Regions from separate parts of the Neptuniibacter sp. 2_MG-2023 genome, predicted to be linked through region 2. Evidence: predicted binding sites of a transcription regulator. Region 2 holds the regulator's gene; the other holds the start of a gene.
What was found. The regulator sigma-54, encoded in region 2, starts transcription at its own class of promoters, with help from an activator protein. The targets are predictions, from matches to a motif close to TGGCACNNNNNTTGCTNT.
Positions count from the first base shown of each region.

Region 1: a site for sigma-54 is predicted at 2,715-2,732, ahead of Q4486_RS02720 (ANTAR domain-containing response regulator). Genes of this name have one in related genera too.

Region 1 covers NZ_JAUOQC010000002.1:34,723-39,356, reverse strand. Annotated here, with positions in the region: gene Q4486_RS02725 (nitrate reductase) at 1-2,415, opposite strand, end outside; gene Q4486_RS02720 (ANTAR domain-containing response regulator) at 2,774-3,370, shown strand; gene Q4486_RS02715 (CmpA/NrtA family ABC transporter substrate-binding protein) at 3,388-4,410, shown strand.
Region 2 covers NZ_JAUOQC010000007.1:33,159-37,792, reverse strand. Annotated here, with positions in the region: gene lptB (LPS export ABC transporter ATP-binding protein) at 1-692, shown strand, start outside; gene Q4486_RS08405 (RNA polymerase factor sigma-54) at 749-2,257, shown strand; gene raiA (ribosome-associated translation inhibitor RaiA) at 2,307-2,597, shown strand; gene ptsN (PTS IIA-like nitrogen regulatory protein PtsN) at 2,619-3,077, shown strand; gene rapZ (RNase adapter RapZ) at 3,086-3,943, shown strand; gene Q4486_RS08385 (HPr family phosphocarrier protein) at 3,949-4,218, shown strand; gene mgtE (magnesium transporter) at 4,339-4,634, shown strand, end outside.

The DNA of each region.
Region 1 (4,634 bases), on a different contig from region 2:
CAATTCCGCTTCAGAAAACATCTCCTCCAACCAACGTGTAGAAGGTATCTCTCCATAAGGCATAACAAAAAAAGTCCATTCAAGTGCTTCGCCTTTTAGCCCCGCTGCTCTAAAGTTTTGGCTATTCGGATCTTCTAACCAGATAGACACATCCCCTAAATGCTCTTTGCACCAAGCAATACCGTCAACCAACTCAACACTATCAGCAAGATAATAAAAAGTAACATCACCTTTAGGTACTTTGGACCAGTATTCAACGGGTAAATTGATTTCCAAATCAGAGCGACACATTAGCCACCCTTGCCAACTCGGATTAAGTTTAGAAAGACTGACTCGTCCATGTTTAGACTCAGGCTGCCCTGAAATAGGGTCCGTCACGGGTTCCAGTAAAGCGCCCATTTTAGCCAAGGAACTAAATTCATTATTCCAATGCATAGGCACAAACAGCTCGCCCCTACGCTGCTCCGATACCATAACTCGAGCACGGCCAATATAATCCCCTTGAGGATGGCTCAGCTTAACCAACTCGCCATCAGAGATCTGCTCTTTTAGCGCATCGGCCTGATTAAGCTCCACAAAAGGTTCATCCCTATGTTGAAACAAGCGGCGCGCACGTCCACTCATTGCCATGGTATGCCATTGATCTCTAATACGGCCTGTATTTAAGATATAAGGCAGTTCAGGGGTGACTTGCTGAATAGGGCTTGAAGCCTGAATAGGTATAAACCTTGCCCGTTTTGATGGCGTAAAAAAGCGGCCATCGGAAAACATACGCGCAGTCCCGTAAGGTGCTTCCTGAGTCACCGGCCACTGAACCGGTTTAAAAGAATTATAAGTATCAATATCTATATCTTGATACAGACTAATATCAAAATCTCTGTTGCCGTCATTCTCAAAACCAGAGAGCGCAGCATGCTCTGCAAAAATTTCTGCTGGATGTTGATAAGAAAATGCATCTTCAAAACCCATTTTCTTGGCCACTTCACTAATAATCCACCAATCATGTTTAGCCTCCCCCGTAGGTGCTAAGAGACTACGCTGACGTGAAATTCTTCTCTCTGCATTAGTGACTGTGCCATCTTTCTCACTCCATCCTGTTGCGGGTAAGCAAACATCAGCATATTTAAGGGTTTCAGTACTCGCCATACAATCAGAAACAACCACTAAGGGACACTTTTCCAACGCCCGTGTCACTTGATGGGTATTAGGTAAACTCACTGCAGGATTTGTCCCCATAATCCAAACCGCTTTAACTTTACCCTCTTCAATAGCTTGAAAAAGCTCAACCGCCTTTAAACCTTCGGTTTGAGCAATATTCGGTGCATTCCAAAAACGCGAGACAAGATCTATATACTCAGGCGAAGAGAAGTCCAAATGCGCGGCTAGCTGATTTGCTAAACCGCCAACCTCACGCCCACCCATAGCATTAGGCTGTCCAGTAATAGAAAACGGGCCCGCTCCTTCAAAACCTATACGACCGGTAGCAAGGTGGCTATTAATAATCGCATTGGAATTATCAGTGCCACTAAAAGACTGGTTTACTCCTTGAGAATAAAAGGTCACAACTTTTTCAGTCTGGGCAAACCACTCATAAAACGTTGTTAAAATATCACTCTCTAGGTCACAATACTTAGCTACCGCTGAAACTGAGTCAAACTGCTGCTGGGCTGAAGTTAAAGCAAGCTCAAAACCTTCTGTGTATTGCTCAATGTAATCATGATTTAAACAATCCTGATCAGCCAGATAGCTCAATAATCCTGAAAATAACTCACTATCGGTACTTGGCTTAAGCGCTAAATGAAGATCCGCTAAATCACAGGTTGCTGTTCGGCGAGGATCAACCACTACTACTTTAAGGGAGGGGTTCTTTTTCTTAGCAGCCTGCATACGTTGATATAAAACAGGGTGGTTCCACGCGGTATTACTGCCGACCAGCACCAATAGTTCCGCTTTTTCCAAGTCTTCATAGGAACATGGCACTGTATCGCTACCAAAGGCACGTTTATAACCCGCTACAGCGGACGACATACAAAGACGTGAATTCGTATCCACATTGGCACTACCAATAAAACCTTTCATCAGTTTATTGGCTACATAATAATCTTCTGTGAGCAATTGACCGGATAAGTAAAAAGCTACAGAGTCAGGCCCGTGCTCCGATATAGTGCGAAGAAATTTAGAAGAGACCTCATCTAGTGCGCTATCCCAAGAAACAGGGACATTATTTATAAGAGGGGAAAGTAGACGACCACCCGCACCTAATACCTCATGCAGGGCTGAGCCTTTAACGCATAACCTGCCAAAATTAGCCGGATGAGATTTATCGCCTTTAACACCGATTGAACCGGAATCCAGAATATCAGCATCAACACCACAGCCCACACCGCAGTATGGACACGTTGTCATTTTGTGCATCTAAACCTCCACTGCTTTGTAACACACAAATCCAGATGCACTTTCCAGTTTACAGCGTACACGGCACGGAGCCACATATCTGCTAGTTGCCAGATAAGTGCGCTCCGTTGCGCTACTATAATTTTTTATGTACTAAACATGCTGTACATTTTTATCAATAAATATGATGAGTGACTCAGCAAGCAATGTGCCAATTGATAATACAGGCTAAGCTCAACTCATTTCACAGCCGCCCAATTAACTGTTAAAAGTAGACAAATGGGCAGCGAAAATAGAGAAAACTTAAAACCGCCCCATAATGGAACATTTATTGCTTATTTAATTCCTATCCAACTCCGGATATGGATTAATAAGTAACGTGAATCGTTTAAATGTTTTATTGATAGATGACGAACCGGAAAGAGTCCAAGCGCTCAAAGAAGCGCTACACTCATTAGGCCATTATGTCGTCTGCCAACTACCAAATACTACCCATCTCAATAAACGCGTAGAGGATACTCATCCTGATATCGTGATTATAGATATGGATTCGCCTAATCGAGACACGCTCGAAAGTATGTCTACGATGAGTAAGAACAATCCAAGACCCATCATTTTTTTCGCTGAGCAGCAAAACGATCGCAAAACCATGTGTGATGCTATCAATGCCGGTGTCAGTGCTTATATCGCAGACGGATTACAACCCGAGCGAGTTAAAGCCATTATGGATACCGCTATTGCTCATTTCGATGCTCACAGTTCACTACGCGCAGAACTCGAAAAAGCTAAAACTCAATTAGCGGATAGGAAAGTTATTGAAAAAGCCAAAGGCATGCTAATGAAGCATCAAGGGTGCGATGAGAAACAAGCATTTGAAACGCTTCGAAAATTAGCCATGGATCGAGGTCAAAAACTACCTGATGTCGCTCAGAGTGTTATTGATGTTCTGGAACTAACGAACGGCCTGCGCAAGTAGAGATGAGAGGATAATTTATGTCAGAATTACTGACAGTTGAAAAAAACAAACTAAAGCTCGGTTTTGTCGCGCTATTAGATTGTGCACCTTTAGTTGTTGCTAGGGAAAAAGGCTTTTTCGAGAAGTATAATCTCAACGTTGTTTTGTGTAAGGAAGCCTCCTGGGCTTCGATACGGGATAAAGTCAGTTTCGGTCTTTACGATGGCGCCCACATGCTCGCACCTATGCCATTAGCCGCTACACTGGGCTTAAATGGCAATAAAACAGCAATGTTAACCGCCCTATCCCTCAGCCAAAACGGTACGGCAATCACTTTATCTAAAGAGTGCCATACCCTCTTATCCAAAACAATTGATAACTGGGAAGACGACAAACTAGTCGGTGAGCAATTTAAAAAACAGGTAAAGAGCAGCTCAGTCAAACCGGTCATGGCAACGGTATATCCATACTCAAACCATTATTATCAGCTTCGTTACTGGCTTGAACAACATGGGATTGATGCAGAACATGATGTGCAATTAATCGCTGTTCCACCAACCCAGATGATACCAAGCTTATCTAATGGCGCTATAGATGGTTATTGCGTAGGTGAACCTTGGAACAGTTTAGCGCTCATTCAGAAGATCGGCGGCTTACTGACGACCGGGCACAAAATATGGGGAGCCCATACAGAAAAGGTTCTTGGTGTGACTCAAGAGTGGGCAGCGGCCTACCCTAATACCCACCAAGCATTAGTAAAAGCGTTATATGAAGCTTGCCAATGGGTTGAAGATATCAACAATAAAGAGGAGCTCTACCAACTCCTTGCGCTACCTCCATACCTAGATCAAGCCGCCACTAAGCTTTCTGACTACACACCACCCTTGGCAATGGAGCAGCATTTCGCTGGCGCGACGGTTAACATTCCAGATCCTAAACAGGGTATTTTTATACTGGAGCAGATGAAGCAGTGTGGACAACTATCAAACCAAGAAGCTGATTTCTCCGAGATTAGCCTCTCAGTCTACCGCCATGATCTTTTTCAGCGCTGGATCAGCTGAAATTAAAGGCAGAAGCACATCTTCTGCCTTACCTTTTTCTTGATTAGGCTTTATCGACAGTAAGAGCGAAAACCTACCCATAATGTCAGAAACAAACCTTACACCCTTTTTGCATCAATACGCACCTCTTATGACCACTCACGCACTATTGTGCAGCGCGGCAGCTCTGTTTAATCTTACAAAAAACCAAGAAATTAAAACTAACTATCTGTTTATAAAAGAAT
Region 2 (4,634 bases):
GCTATAAAGGCAGGGAAGTTGTTAAAGACGTTTCACTACAGATAAAGAATGGTGAGATCGTTGGCCTTTTAGGCCCCAACGGCGCGGGGAAAACCACTTGCTTTTACATGATTGTTGGTCTGGTTCAAGCCGATAATGGCGCCGTTAAAATCAAAGGGCAGGATATCAGCGCACTACCTATGCATGGCCGTGCTCAGCAAGGTATAGGCTACCTTCCCCAAGAGGCTTCTATATTTAGAAAACTGTCTGTGAAGGACAATCTACTTGCGATTTTAGAAACAAGAAAAGACTTAGATAAACACGCTGCCCAGTTAAAAATGGAAGAGTTGCTTGAAGAATTCCATATCACACACATAAAAGACAGTATGGGCATGAGTCTTTCTGGTGGAGAACGTAGACGTGTAGAAATTGCACGGGCATTAGCAACCGAACCCGAATTTATTCTATTAGATGAACCTTTTGCAGGTGTCGATCCTATCTCAGTGAATGACATAAAGCAGACCATTCGCCACCTTCAATCAAGGGGCATTGGTATATTAATTACTGATCATAATGTGAGAGAAACCTTAGATATATGCGAAACAGCTTATATTGTTAGTGAAGGTACAATCCTTGCTAACGGCTCACCAGCCGATATTATGGCAAACGAAGCAGTAAGAAATGCTTATCTGGGCGACCAGTTCACACTTTAAGCATATACTTAGCTATAAATGAATTATGTAGTTTCAGGAGTTTGTCCCTTAGTATTATGAAACAAGCGCTTCATCTAAAAATTGGGCAACAGCTCACAATGACCCCACAACTACAGCAAGCAATTCGCTTACTGCAGTTGTCTACGCTTGATCTTCAGCAAGAGATTCAAGAAGCATTAGAGAGTAATCCTATGCTTGATGTCTCTGAGGACGAACACGCCTCGGCTTCCGAAACTCAAGAGAGTAATTCACAGGCACCAGAGACAGAATCTGAAGCTACAGCCACCGCGACAGCCGAAGCCGAGCTTGACGACAATATTACAACTGAAGACAACTGGAATGAGAAAATACCAGAAGAGCTCTCAACCGATAGTAACTGGGAAGACACATTCCAATCATCAGGCCCAAATCTAAGTCAAAGCAAAGAAGATTTTGACTCTTTCGAATCTAATGACACTGCAGAAGAAACACTGCAAGACCACCTTCATTGGCAATTAAACCTTACCCCAATGAGTGATATTGATCGCCTTATTGCAACGAACATTATTGACGGCATCAATCCTGATGGTTATTTAACCATCACTCTGGATGAGATCTTAGATCATTTCCATGCGCAAACAGGTGAGCAGTTTGAAGAAGTAGAACTGGATGAGATTGAAGCCGTCTTGCACCGCATACAACAATTTGATCCAGCAGGTGTTGCCTGCCGTGACCTCAGCGAGTGTTTAAGCATACAGTTACAACAACTGCCGCCTGAGACACTTTGGAAAAATGAAGCGATCAAAGTTGCACAACAATACATTAAGCTACTCGGTGCTCACGATTACCGTCAATTGATGAGAAAAACACGCTTAAAAGAACCTCAACTGCAGCAAGTTATACAGCTGATTCAAGGCCTAAATCCAAAACCTGGCGCCTCAATCAGCAGCAGTACCGCTGAATATGTTATTCCAGACGTTCTTGTTACAAAACAGCAAGGTGAATGGCGCGTTCACCTCAACCCAGAAGTTTCCCCTAAGCTACGTATCAACTCAGGTTACGCAGGTTTAGTAAAACGGGCCGATAATAGCTCTGATAACACCTACCTAAAAAACCACCTGCAAGAAGCACGATGGTTTATTAAAAGTTTACAAAGCCGCAACGAAACCTTATTAAAAGTGTCAAACGAGATAGTAAAACGACAAATTGGCTTTCTGGAACATGGCGAAGAAGGCATGAAGCCAATGGTGCTTCATGACATTGCTGAAGCCGTAGAAATGCATGAATCCACTATCTCTCGAGTGACCACACAAAAGTTTATGCACACACACCGTGGAATATTTGAACTAAAATACTTCTTCTCGAGTCATGTAAGTACAGCAACAGGGGGCGCAGCGTCCTCAACCGCTATTAGAGCGCTTATCAAAAAGATGGTGGCCGCTGAAAATAATGCTAAACCATTAAGCGACAACAAAATTGCACAATTTCTTGATGAACAAGGCTTTAAAGTTGCTAGACGTACGATTGCGAAATATCGCGAAGCGATGGGTATTCCACCGTCGAATGAAAGAAAGCGTTTAGTTTAATAAAAGAGTGGCAAGAGTAGTATGTCACTGCAATAAATAGGAGAAACCTATGCAGATCAACATTACTGGACACCATGTAGAATTAACTGAATCAATGAATGATTATGTGCTCTCGAAACTACAAAAGATTGAGCGTCATTTTGATAACATCACCAATGTGCAAGTCACACTCAGCGTAGATAAACAACGCCAGAAAGCTGAGGCAGAGATGCACTTAGCGGGTGCCCAGCTCTTTGCTACACATGAACACGAAGATATGTATGCTGCAATTGATGGCCTTACTGACAAGTTAGATAGACAAGTCATTAAGCATAAAGAAAAAACTAAAACTCACAAATAACCGGTCTGTATCCAAAAAATTATGTTGCTTCATGAACTATTAACCCCCTCAAGCGTCCTTTGTGGCCTTGAGGGTGGCAGTAAAAAGCGGATTCTGGAAAATGCTGCTGAAATAATATCGGAGCAACATCCCGATATGAGTTCATCATCAGTATTTAACGGACTTCATTCGCGCGAAAAACTTGGCAGTACAGGCATAGGCGATGGGATTGCCATTCCACATTGCAGGCTGGCAGAATGCACTGAAGCTAAAGGCTATCTAGTCAAACTAGATACACCTATAGACTTTGATGCTATCGATGGTAAACCCGTTGATCTTCTATTTATTTTGATTGTTCCTGAAGACTCAACATCTGAGCACTTAGCTACACTAGCCTCAGTTGCAGAGCTCTTTAGCCAAGAAGAAGCCAGAAACAAACTAAGAGAAAGCCAAGACAGTCATTCTCTGTATGAGACTTTATGTAAGTTGAGTGCTGCCTAGGAGTTAAAATGAAGCTTGTTGTGATTAGTGGTCGTTCCGGCTCAGGAAAAAGTACAGCATTACAAGCTTTAGAAGATATTGGCTTCTACTGTATAGACAATTTGCCGGCTCTCTTACTACCAGACCTTGTCCAACAGATGAGTAGTGACCCGAGTCACCCTGACCAGATAGCGGTCAGTATTGATGCGCGCAATTTGCTCAGTAACTTAGCCAAATTTCCAGATATTTTAAATCAACTTCGCCAAGATCATTGGGCTGAATATGAAGTTATTTTTTTAGATTCATCGGAAGCCACCTTACTCAAACGTTATAGTTCAACCCGACGTAAACACCCTCTTTCAGATACCCATAAGAATCTACAACAATCAATTGAGTCAGAGATACAGCTTTTAGAACCTATCGCAAGCTTAGCCGACATCCGAATAGATACTACGCGCTTATCCCTGTATGAGCTTCGAGATACAGTCAAACTTCGGGTTGCCAACCGTAAAGCTCAAACCTTGTCGGTTCAATTTGAATCTTTCGGTTTTAAGCATGGTGTGCCTTTAGACGTAGACTTTGTCTATGATGTACGCGCCCTACCCAATCCTCACTGGGTTCCAGATCTACGCAAATATACAGGCCAAGAGAAACCGGTTCAGGACTTCCTAGAGGAATCACACGAAGTTCGAGAGATGGTAGAAGATATAACTAACTTCCTCGAACGCTGGCTGCCCCGCTTTTCAGAAAATAACCGTAGCTATATTACGATTGGCATTGGCTGCACAGGGGGGCAACACCGATCTGTTTATATTAGCGAACGTCTAGCTTCTCATTTCTCTCAACATATGGATAATGTCCATGTTCGTCATCGTGAATTGAGCTAACTATCATGCAAGAAAAAAAACTACTCATCATCAATAAACTGGGGTTACATGCCCGAGCAGCCGCTAAGCTTATTGGTGTAACATCACGTTTTTCATCCGAAATTTTATTGGAGAAAGACGGACGTGCAGTAGATGGAAAAAGCATTATGTCTGTGATGATGCTGGCAGCTAGCAAAGGTACAACCTTAACTGTTAAGATCACAGGCAATGATGAAGAAAGTGCTATGTCGGCCATTGAAGAGCTTATCAACAATAGGTTTGATGAAGACGAATAAAACTCTTCATATTAATTCTTAGGGTTATCCCTTCAGCTTCCGTTATAATCAAAGCATTACATTCTATTTATTCTTCTACTGACAAAAGAAGACCGAGCAAAGTCCATAAGCGATAAAACCATGGCCGTTGAAGAAACTAAATCACATTTTGATAAGCTAAACGATGCTTTAGATAGTGGTGAGTTTCGTCAAATTCGCTTTACCCTAAACAATACTTTGCGACCAACCGAAGTTGCCCGCTTAATTGAGAAATCACCTCCCAAAGAGCGTCAGATCCTTTGGAACTTAATCTCACATGATTTAGAAGCCGTAGTACTCCAGCATTTAAACGACGATATCCAAGCGGACATCTTAAGTCGCATGAATACTGAAGAGGTGCTAGCACTTACCGAATCTCTTGATTCTGATGATATGGT